Regions from separate parts of the Streptomyces sp. NPDC091287 genome, predicted to be linked through region 2. Evidence: predicted binding sites of a transcription regulator. Region 2 holds the regulator's gene; each other region holds the start of a gene.

Region 1 (3,258 bases), on a different contig from region 2:
TCGCACCGGTGAGGGTGGCGATGTCACCGAGCATGGCCTTGCGGCGGTCGCCGAAGCCCGGGGCCTTCACCGCGACGGCGTTGAAGGTGCCACGGATCTTGTTGACGACGAGGGTGGAGAGCGCCTCGCCCTCGACGTCCTCGGCGATGATCAGGAGCGGCTTGGACGCGCCGGCCTGGATGACCTTCTCCAGGAGCGGGAGCAGCTCCTGGATGGAGCCGATCTTGCCCTGGTGGATCAGGATGTACGGGTCGTCGAGGACGGCCTCCATACGCTCCTGGTCGGACACCATGTACGGGGACAGGTAGCCCTTGTCGAAGGCCATGCCCTCGGTGAACTCCAGGTCCAGACCGAAGGTGTTGGACTCCTCGACGGTGATGACACCGTCCTTGCCGACCTTGTCCATCGCGTCCGCGATGAGCTCGCCGACCTGGGTGTCCTGCGCGGAGAGCGCGGCCACGGCGGCGATGTCGGACTTGTCGTCGATCGGGCGGGCGGTCGCGAGGAGCTCCTCGGACACGGCCTTGACCGCGGCGTCGATGCCCTTCTTCAGGGCGGCCGGGGAGGCGCCGGCGGCGACGTTGCGCAGGCCCTCGCGGACGAGCGCCTGGGCCAGCACGGTCGCGGTGGTGGTGCCGTCACCCGCTACGTCGTTGGTCTTGGTCGCCACCTCCTTGACGAGCTGGGCGCCGAGGTTCTCGTACGGGTCGTCGAGCTCGACCTCACGCGCGATGGTGACACCGTCGTTGGTGATGGTGGGAGCGCCGAACTTCTTGTCGATGACGACGTTGCGGCCCTTGGGGCCGATCGTCACCTTGACCGTGTCGGCAAGCTTGTTGACGCCGCGCTCAAGGGCGCGACGGGCGTCCTCGTCGAACTTCAGAATCTTCGCCATGGGCTGTGTTCCCTCTCAAAATGAACTGCGCCCCTCGCCGCCCGGCTAGTTATTTCGCAGGGGGCCAGGGGCGCAGAACACAAGCAAACGTGGGTGAATTACTTCTCGACGATCGCGAGAACGTCGCGGGCCGAGAGGACGAGGTACTCCTCGCCGTTGTACTTCACCTCGGTGCCGCCGTACTTGCTGTACAGGACGACGTCGCCGGTCTTGACGTCGAGCGGAAGCCGCTCGCCGTTCTCGAAGCGGCCCGGGCCCACAGCGAGGACGACGCCCTCCTGGGGCTTCTCCTTCGCGGTGTCCGGAATGACCAGGCCGGAAGCCGTGGTCTGCTCGGCGTCGAGCGGCTGGACCACAATGCGGTCCTCGAGCGGCTTGATCGCAACCTTGGAGCTGGTGGTCGACACGATCCGGTCTCCCCCTTCGGAGATCTCACGGGGTTTAACAGTCTGTGGGCGGCGACCTGACCGGCCCGTCGTCGCGGGTGCCGGACCTGCCCTGTCGCGCAGAGTGCTGCTGGCACTCTCCAGGGGGGAGTGCCAGCACCGAGACTATGACCGCGATTAGCACTCGGTCAAGCGGAGTGCCAATTCACCACCCTCGCGCCGTCTCGATCGGGGCTCTGTCGGGTCACCGTCCGGACAACGTGGGGGCGGAGCCGTGCGTTCCGCGCGGCGGGGCAGACCGGTCAGACGTAGTCCTCCAGCTTCGCCACCGCGTATCCCTTGTCGGTGACGGTCTTCATGACCCGGCGGATCATGTCGGGCATCGAGCCCTTCCAGTCCTCCTTGCCCCGGAAGTGGGTGAGGACGATGTCGCCGGGGTGCAGGTCCCGGTCCCACTCGCGCCATTCCATGTGGTCGGGGAAGGCCTCGGAGGACCACAGGGGCACGGCGGTGATCCCGCAGGACTTGGCGACGACGAGGGTGTCGCGGTTGTAGTTGCCGTAGGGCGGGCGGAAGAGGGTGGGCCGCTTCCCGTAGTGCTTGAGGATCTTCTCCTGCTGGCCGCAGATCTCCCGCTCCTGCTCACCGGCGGAGAGGCCGGGCAGATAGCGGTGGTTGAGCGTGTGGTTGCTGATCGTCACGCCGCGCTTCTGCATCTTCTTGAAGTAGCCGTAGTCGTCGTTGGTGACGTAGTCACTGAGGAACGCGCTGTACGGGATGGACAGTTCGGTCATCATCCGCAGCAGCTCGGGGTCCTTCTCCGCCCCGTCGTCCATCGTCAGGAAGACGATCTTCTCCTTGGTCGGAACGGTGGTGAAGACGGGCGGCAGCCCGGCGTCGTCCCGGACCTCGAAGCCCTCGCGGGTGGTGATGCGCGGCTTCACCTTCGGCGGCTCGGGGGCCGCGAGCGGGGTCTTGGCCAGTCCCCACTTCTTCGCGGCGACGGCCCGCGCCGCCTGCTTCTTCCTGAGCGCCTCGGCGTAGGTGTCCATGGCACGGGCGGGTCCGGCCTTCGGAGCGGCCTCGCCCGGCTGGCCGGCGGCGGGCTTCGCGGGTCCGCCGGGAGCTGCCGTGCCACCGCCGCCCGTCTCCGCCGCGCACCCGGAGGCGACGGCGGCGGCCAGCAGGGCCGCCAGCACGACGGTGCCCGACCTGTGCCACTTCATGGCTGATTTTTCGTTTTGTCGTACTAGCTGCATGGCGCCGCATCCTGCCAGCCGTCGGCCCGCCTCCCGCCCCGACACCGCGAGCGGACCGGCGCCGTCCCCCGGCCGGCCCACAGCGCCGGCGCAGCGGCCACAATGGACCGGGTGAACGCAACGACCCCCTCCGCCCCGGACGACGACCCCGCCCGCGCCGCCTTCGCGGCGCTGCGCACCCCCGAGGGCGAGCAGCTGCTGGCCGAGCTGCGCGACCACGACCCCGCCGACGAGCTGGCCGCCGCGACCCGGCTGCGCCGCACGCACGCGGCGGAGCTGGTCTCGGCGGCCCTGGGCCAGGCCCGGCTGCGGCAGCGGGCGGTGGCCAAGTTCGGGGCCGAGGACGCCTACCGGATGTACTTCACGCCCAACGGGGTCGAGCAGGCCACCCGCACCTCGGTCGCCGCCCACCGCGCCGCCCGGTTCGCCGGGCTCGGCGTGCGGAGCGTGGCCGACCTGTGCTGCGGCATCGGCGGCGACGCCCTCGCCCTGGCCCGCGCCGGGATCTCCGTCCTGGCCGTGGACCGCGACCCGTTGACCGCCGAAGTGGCCCGCGCCAACGCGGAGGCGCTCGGCCTGGAGGAGCTGATCGAGGTGCGGTGCGCCGATGTCACGGAGATCGACACCGCCCCGTACGACGCGGTGTTCGTGGACCCGGCCCGGCGGGGCGGACGCGGCCGCATCTTCGATCCGGAGGCGTACTCACCGCCGCTGTCCT
Region 2 (3,258 bases):
ACGTCCCGCCCAACGGGGCCGAATCAGCCAGCCGACGCCGTGACCGGTTCTACCGCCGTACGCCGCACCGCCCGCCGGTTCGGAACCGGCGGGCGGTGCGGTGAAAGGCGGAAAGCGGTTCAGCGGCCGTTGAACGCGTCCTTCAGCCGGGAGAAGAGCCCTTGCTGACCTGGCTGAAACTGGCCAAGGGGCCGCTCCTCGCCGCGCAGCTTGGACAGCTCCCGCAGCAGCCGCTCCTGTTCCGCGTCGAGCTTGGACGGGGTCATCACCTCGACGTGCACGATCAGGTCGCCCCGGCCGCCACCGCGCAGATGCGTGATGCCACGCCCGTGCAGGGGCACGGACTGGCCGGACTGGGTGCCGGGCCTGATGTCGATGTCCTCCAGGCCGTCCAGGGTCTCCAGCGGACACTTGGTGCCGAGGGCCGCGGCCGTCATGGGGACGGTGACCGTGCAGTGCAGATCGTCGCCGCGCCGCTGGAACACGGCGTGCGGCAGCTCGTGGATCTCCACGTACAGATCGCCGGGCGGGCCGCCGCCGGGGCCGACCTCGCCCTCGCCGGCCAACTGGATACGGGTGCCGTTGTCGACGCCCGCGGGGATCTTCACGGTCAGGGTGCGCCGCGAGCGGATGCGGCCGTCGCCGGCGCACTCCGGGCACGGGGTGGGCACGACCGTGCCGAAACCCTGGCACTGCGGGCAGGGCCGCGAGGTCATGACCTGGCCCAGGAAGGACCGGGTGACCTGCGAGACCTCGCCGCGGCCGCGACACATGTCACAGGTCTGGGCGGACGTGCCGGGGGCCGCGCCCTCGCCGCTGCAGGTGGTGCAGACGACGGCCGTGTCGACCTGGATGTCCTTGGTGGTGCCGAAGGCCGCCTCGTTGAGGTCGATCTCCAGCCGGATCATGGCGTCCTGGCCCCGGCGGGTCCGCGAACGGGGCCCGCGTTGCGCGGCGTTGCCGAAGAACGCGTCCATGATGTCGGAGAAGTTGCCGAAGCCGCCGGCTCCGAAACCGCCCGCGCCGCCACCGCCGCCGCCACTGGCGGAGAGGGGGTCGCCACCGAGGTCGTAGACCTGCTTCTTCTGCGGGTCCGAGAGCACCTCGTAAGCGGCGTTGATCTCCTTGAACCGCTCCTGGGTCTTCGGGTCCGGGTTGACATCCGGGTGCAGCTCGCGGGCGAGCCGACGGAATGCCTTCTTGATCTCGTCCTGAGATGCGTCGCGGCGCACGCCGAGTACGGCGTAGTAGTCCGTGGCCACTTACGACTCCGCCAGGATCTGTCCGACGTAACGTGCCACTGCGCGTACCGCTCCCATCGTTCCGGGGTAGTCCATGCGGGTCGGTCCGACCACGCCGAGTTTGGCGACTGCCTCGTCGCCCGAACCGTAGCCGACCGCGACGACGGATGTGGAGTTGAGCCCCTCGTGGGCGTTCTCGTGCCCGATCCGTACGGTCATGCCGGAGTCCGTGGCCTCACCGAGCAGCTTCAGCAGGACGACCTGTTCCTCCAGTGCTTCCAGCACCGGCCGGATCATCACCGGGAAGTCGTGTCCGAAGCGGGTGAGGTTGGAGGTGCCGCCGATCATCAGCCGCTCCTCCGTCTCCTCGACCAGTGTTTCGAGGAGGGTGGAAAGGACCGTGGAAACCGTCCCGCGGTCCTCGCTGTCGAAGGATTCCGGCAGCTCCTGCACCAGCTGCGGGACATCCGCGAAGCGGCGTCCGACGACCCGGCTGTTGAGCCGGGCCCGCAGATCCGCGAGCGATGCCTCGCCGAACGGCGCAGGGCAGTCGATCATACGCTGTTCGACCCGGCCGGTGTCCGTGATCAGGACGAGCATCAGCCGGGCGGGGGCGAGCGCCAGCAGTTCCACGTGCCGCACCGTCGAGCGGGTCAGCGAGGGGTACTGCACGACGGCGACCTGCCGGGTCAGCTGCGCGAGCAGCCGCACCGTCCGGCCGACCACGTCGTCGAGGTCGACCGCGCCGTCGAGGAAGTTCTGGATGGCCCGGCGCTCGGGCGAGGACAGCGGCTTGACGCCCGCGAGCTTGTCGACGAAGAGGCGGTACCCCTTGTCGGTCGGGATGCGTCCCGCGCTCGTGTGCGGCTGGGCGATGAAGCCCTCGTCCTCCAGCACCGCCATGTCGTTGCGGACGGTGGCCGGGGAGACCCCCAGCCGGTGCCGCTCGGTCAGCGCCTTGGAGCCGACGGGCTCCTCGGTGCCGACATAGTCCTGGACGATGGCGCGCAGCACTTCGAGTCTGCGTTCGCTGAGCATCGCGCACACCTCCAGCTGTGTCTCTCGGTGTCTGTCTGGCACTCGGTGCGTTCGAGTGCCAGCAATCCCCGCGGTCAGTGTACGGGGGTGGGGTGGGGCGGGGGCAAGGGCGACCGGCCACGCCTCCACGAGACCGCGCAGGTCGTTGCCGCTAGCGTCGTCGTATGGATGTCGCTTGGGAAGACTTCGGCTGGGAGCGGTTGGGCAACGGTATCGGCAGGCGGCGCCTCCCCGGGTGGGACGCCACCGCCGCGCTGGTCGCCGGGGCGGACGGCGCATTGCTGTACGACACCGGCGCCACGCTGCGCGAGGGCGTCGAGCTGCGGCGGCAGGCTGAGGCGCTGCTCGGGCGGAGGGTGACGCATATCGCACTGAGCCATCCGCACTTCGATCATGTGCTGGGCACCGCCGCGTTCGCCGGGGCCCAGGTGTACGGGGCGGTGGGCGTCGCGGCGCTGCTGCGCGGCGGGGCGGAGGGCCTGTGCGCCTCGGCGGTGCGCCACGGGGTGCCGGAGGGCGAGGCGGCCCGGTCGGCGGACACGCTGGTGGTCCCGCACCACGAGGTGTGCGGCGACTGGACGATCGACCTGGGCGGCGGCCGTCAGGTGCTGCTGGCGAACGTGGGCCCCGGGCACAGCGGCCATGACCTCGCGGCGCTGGTGCCGGGCACGGACGGCGGGCCTCCGGTGGTGTTCTGCGGTGATCTGGTCGAGGAGTCGGGCGAGCCGCAGGCGGGCCGGGACGCGATCACCTCGCGGTGGCCGGCCGCGCTGGACCGGCTGCTGGCGCTGGGCGGTGAGGGCGCGCTGTACGTGCCGGGGCACGGGGCGGTGGTGGACGCGGCGTTCGTGCGGGCGCAGCGGGCGTCGCTGGCGGAGCGGTTCGAGGTGGACCTCGCCGAGGGGTGACCAGCGGGACGCCCCGCTGGCCACATAGGAACGTTCCGGTGTGGTCACCGAGGGGCGTCCCGCCGGTCATG
Region 3 (3,258 bases), on a different contig from region 2:
AACACCATCGCCAAGTCGCTGGCCATCGGCAACCCGGCGGACGGCCCGTACGTCCTGGACATCGCCCGCCGCACCGGTGGCGCGGTGGAGGACGTGACCGACGAGCAGGTCGTCGACGCGATCAAGCTGCTGGCGCGCACCGAGGGCATCTTCGGCGAGACGGCGGGCGGCGTGACGCTCGGCGTGACGAAGAAGCTGATCGAGGCGGGCGTGATCGACCCGACGCTCACCACCGTCGTCCTGAACACCGGCGACGGGCTCAAGACGCTGGACGCGGTCTCCGCGACCTCGCAGGCAACGGCCACCATCAAGCCGAGCCTGGACGCGTTCCGCGCCGCGGGCCTCGCCGCCGGCTGATCACCAGAGACTCAGGAAGGCACCCACCATGAGCGTCAAGGTCCGCATCCCCACCATCCTCCGTACGTACACGGGCGGCCAGGCCGAGGTCCCGGCGGAGGGCGCCAAGCTCTCCGAGGTCATCGAGTCCCTGGAGAAGGACCACCCGGGCATCGCGGCCCGCGTCCTGGACGACCAGGGCAAGCTGCGCCGCTTCGTGAACGTGTACGTCAACGACGACGACGTGCGCTTCGAGGGCGGCCTGGACGCGGCCACGCCCGACGGCGCCGGCGTCTCGATCATCCCCGCGGTCGCCGGCGGCTGCTGAACCGCCCGGGCCGCTCCACGGCGGCCCATCGCACCCCTGTGTGACCACAGTTGCCCCCTCCGCGAGAGAAGCGGAGGGGGCAATTCTGTATGGTTGAGCACGGTACAGTTGGGGAAGCCCCGTCCGCTGCCCGTGCCGCCCGCATATGAGAATGCGCCCGGCTCCGATAAGAAGCAGCCAAAGTACGTGAACCTCTTGTGGCATAAGTGCCCTTTGCGTGGCCCGACTTGCCCGTAAATCTCAGCAAACCCGCATATTCGCGTGTTCTTCTGTGCCCAGAATTCTCGTCCGATTGACCTGTTGCAGAGGGCAGTTGGGCGGATACATTCGGCCGCGGTCGACGCGCTGCGGCGCCGCACACCCTCTCCTGTCGGAGGGTGAGTTCCGACCCGGGCCCGCGAAGTGCGGTCCCGTGCAAGGGCCAGTAATAGGGGAGTTAGGCATGGCTCAGGGCACCGTCAAGTGGTTCAACGCGGAGAAGGGGTACGGCTTCATCGCGGTCGACGGTGGTGCGGATGTTTTCGTCCACTACAGCGCGATCCAGATGGACGGGTACCGCACCCTCGAAGAGGGTCAGCGAGTTGAATTCGAGATCTCGCAGGGCCAGAAGGGGCCCCAGGCCGACATGGTCAAGCTCGCCGTCGGCTGAGCTCGGCGCGGTCGTCCGACGACACTACTCACGCACGCAGGGCCCGGCCCCCGGATCAGGGGACCGGGCCCTACGTGCGCCCCGGTGACCTCGCAGGGAAGGCGCGCCGCCGGCCCCGTCCGGTGGGCGCCGCTGTCCACATCCGGAGGGGGACGCTTGCACTCGCAGGGGTCGAGTGCTAATCATTGGCGTTAGCACTCTCCAGGTGAGAGTGACAGAAACTTGGACCGGGCCGGTGAGGCCCGCAGGCGCGATGGGGCAAGGAACCACCACGCAGGCAGGCCGTCCGTCGCGGGCGCCTCTCGGTCCGGAGAATCCACCCCTGTCCGGGAGGACCACTTCACATGGCCAAGATCATCGCGTTCGACGAGGAGGCACGGCGCGGTCTCGAGCGCGGGATGAACCAGCTCGCCGACGCCGTCAAGGTCACCCTCGGCCCCAAGGGCCGTAACGTCGTCCTCGAGAAGAAGTGGGGCGCGCCCACGATCACCAACGATGGTGTTTCCATCGCCAAGGAGATCGAGCTCGAGGACCCGTACGAGAAGATCGGTGCGGAGCTGGTCAAGGAGGTCGCCAAGAAGACGGACGACGTCGCCGGCGACGGTACGACCACCGCCACCGTTCTGGCTCAGGCTCTCGTCCGCGAGGGTCTGCGCAACGTCGCCGCAGGCGCCAACCCGATGGCCCTCAAGCGGGGCATCGAGAAGGCCGTCGAGGCCGTCTCCGCCGCTCTGCTGGAGCAGGCCAAGGACGTGGAGACCAAGGAGCAGATCGCTTCGACCGCCTCCATCTCCGCCGCCGACACCGAGATCGGCGCCAAGATCGCCGAGGCGATGGACAAGGTCGGCAAGGAAGGCGTCATCACCGTCGAGGAGTCCCAGACCTTCGGTCTGGAGCTCGAGCTCACCGAGGGTATGCGCTTCGACAAGGGCTACATCTCGGCGTACTTCGCGACCGACATGGAGCGTATGGAGGCGTCGCTCGACGACCCGTACATCCTGATCGTCAACTCGAAGATCGCCAGCGTCAAGGACCTGATCCCGCTGCTGGAGAAGGTCATGCAGTCGGGCAAGCCCCTGCTGATCATCGCCGAGGACGTCGAGGGCGAGGCGCTCTCCACCCTGGTCGTCAACAAGATCAAGGGCACGTTCAAGTCCGTCGCCGTCAAGGCTCCGGGCTTCGGCGACCGCCGCAAGGCCATGCTCGCGGACATCGCCATCCTCACCGGTGGCACCGTGATCTCCGAGGAGGTCGGTCTCAAGCTGGAGAACGCCGGCCTGGACCTGCTCGGCCGTGCCCGCAAGGTCGTCATCACCAAGGACGAGACGACGATCGTCGACGGCGCCGGTGACAGCGACCAGGTTCAGGGTCGCGTCAAGCAGATCCGTGCCGAGATCGAGAACTCCGACTCGGACTACGACCGCGAGAAGCTGCAGGAGCGTCTGGCGAAGCTGGCCGGCGGCGTGGCCGTCATCAAGGCCGGCGCCGCCACCGAGGTGGAGCTCAAGGAGCGCAAGCACCGCATCGAGGACGCGGTGCGCAACGCCAAGGCCGCCGTCGAGGAGGGCATCGTCGCCGGTGGTGGCGTGGCTCTGCTCCAGGCCTCGGCCGTCTTCGAGAAGCTCGACCTCACGGGCGACGAGGCGACCGGCGCCAACGCCGTGAAGCTCGCGCTGGAGGCCCCGCTCAAGCAGATCGCCGTCAACGGTGGTCTTGAGGGTGGCGTCGTGGTGGAGAAGGTCCGCAACCTGCCGATCGGTCACGGCCTCAACGCCGCGACCGGTGAGTACGTCGACATGATCGCCGAGGGCATCATCGACCCGGCGAAGGTCACGCGTTCCGCTCTGCAGAACGCCGCGTCCATCGCCGCGCTCTTCCTCACCACCGAGGCCGTCATCGCCGACAAGCCCGAGAAGGCCGGCGCGGCCGCTCCGGGCGGCATGCC

The links. The regulator HrcA, encoded in region 2, represses chaperone genes, less so after heat shock. The targets are predictions, from matches to a motif close to TTNGCACTCNGNNNNNCNGAGTGCNAA.
Region 1: groES (co-chaperone GroES) is a predicted target of HrcA. The motif match lies at 1,459-1,485, and genes of this name have one in related genera.
Region 3: groL (chaperonin GroEL) is a predicted target of HrcA. The motif match lies at 1,469-1,495, and genes of this name have one in related genera.

What each region holds. Positions count from the first base shown of each region.
Region 1 covers NZ_JBIVUV010000005.1:435,751-439,008, reverse strand. The annotation lists gene groL (chaperonin GroEL) at 1-895, opposite strand, end outside; gene groES (co-chaperone GroES) at 994-1,302, opposite strand; gene ACIQRW_RS11030 (polysaccharide deacetylase family protein) at 1,584-2,507, opposite strand; gene ACIQRW_RS11025 (methyltransferase domain-containing protein) at 2,643-3,258, shown strand, end outside.
Region 2 covers NZ_JBIVUV010000010.1:68,344-71,601, forward strand. The annotation lists gene dnaJ (molecular chaperone DnaJ) at 120-1,262, opposite strand; gene hrcA (heat-inducible transcriptional repressor HrcA) at 1,263-2,279, opposite strand; gene ACIQRW_RS18600 (MBL fold metallo-hydrolase) at 2,444-3,187, shown strand.
Region 3 covers NZ_JBIVUV010000022.1:67,837-71,094, reverse strand. The annotation lists gene thrC (threonine synthase) at 1-357, shown strand, start outside; gene ACIQRW_RS31875 (MoaD/ThiS family protein) at 386-664, shown strand; gene ACIQRW_RS31870 (cold-shock protein) at 1,107-1,313, shown strand; gene groL (chaperonin GroEL) at 1,658-3,258, shown strand, end outside.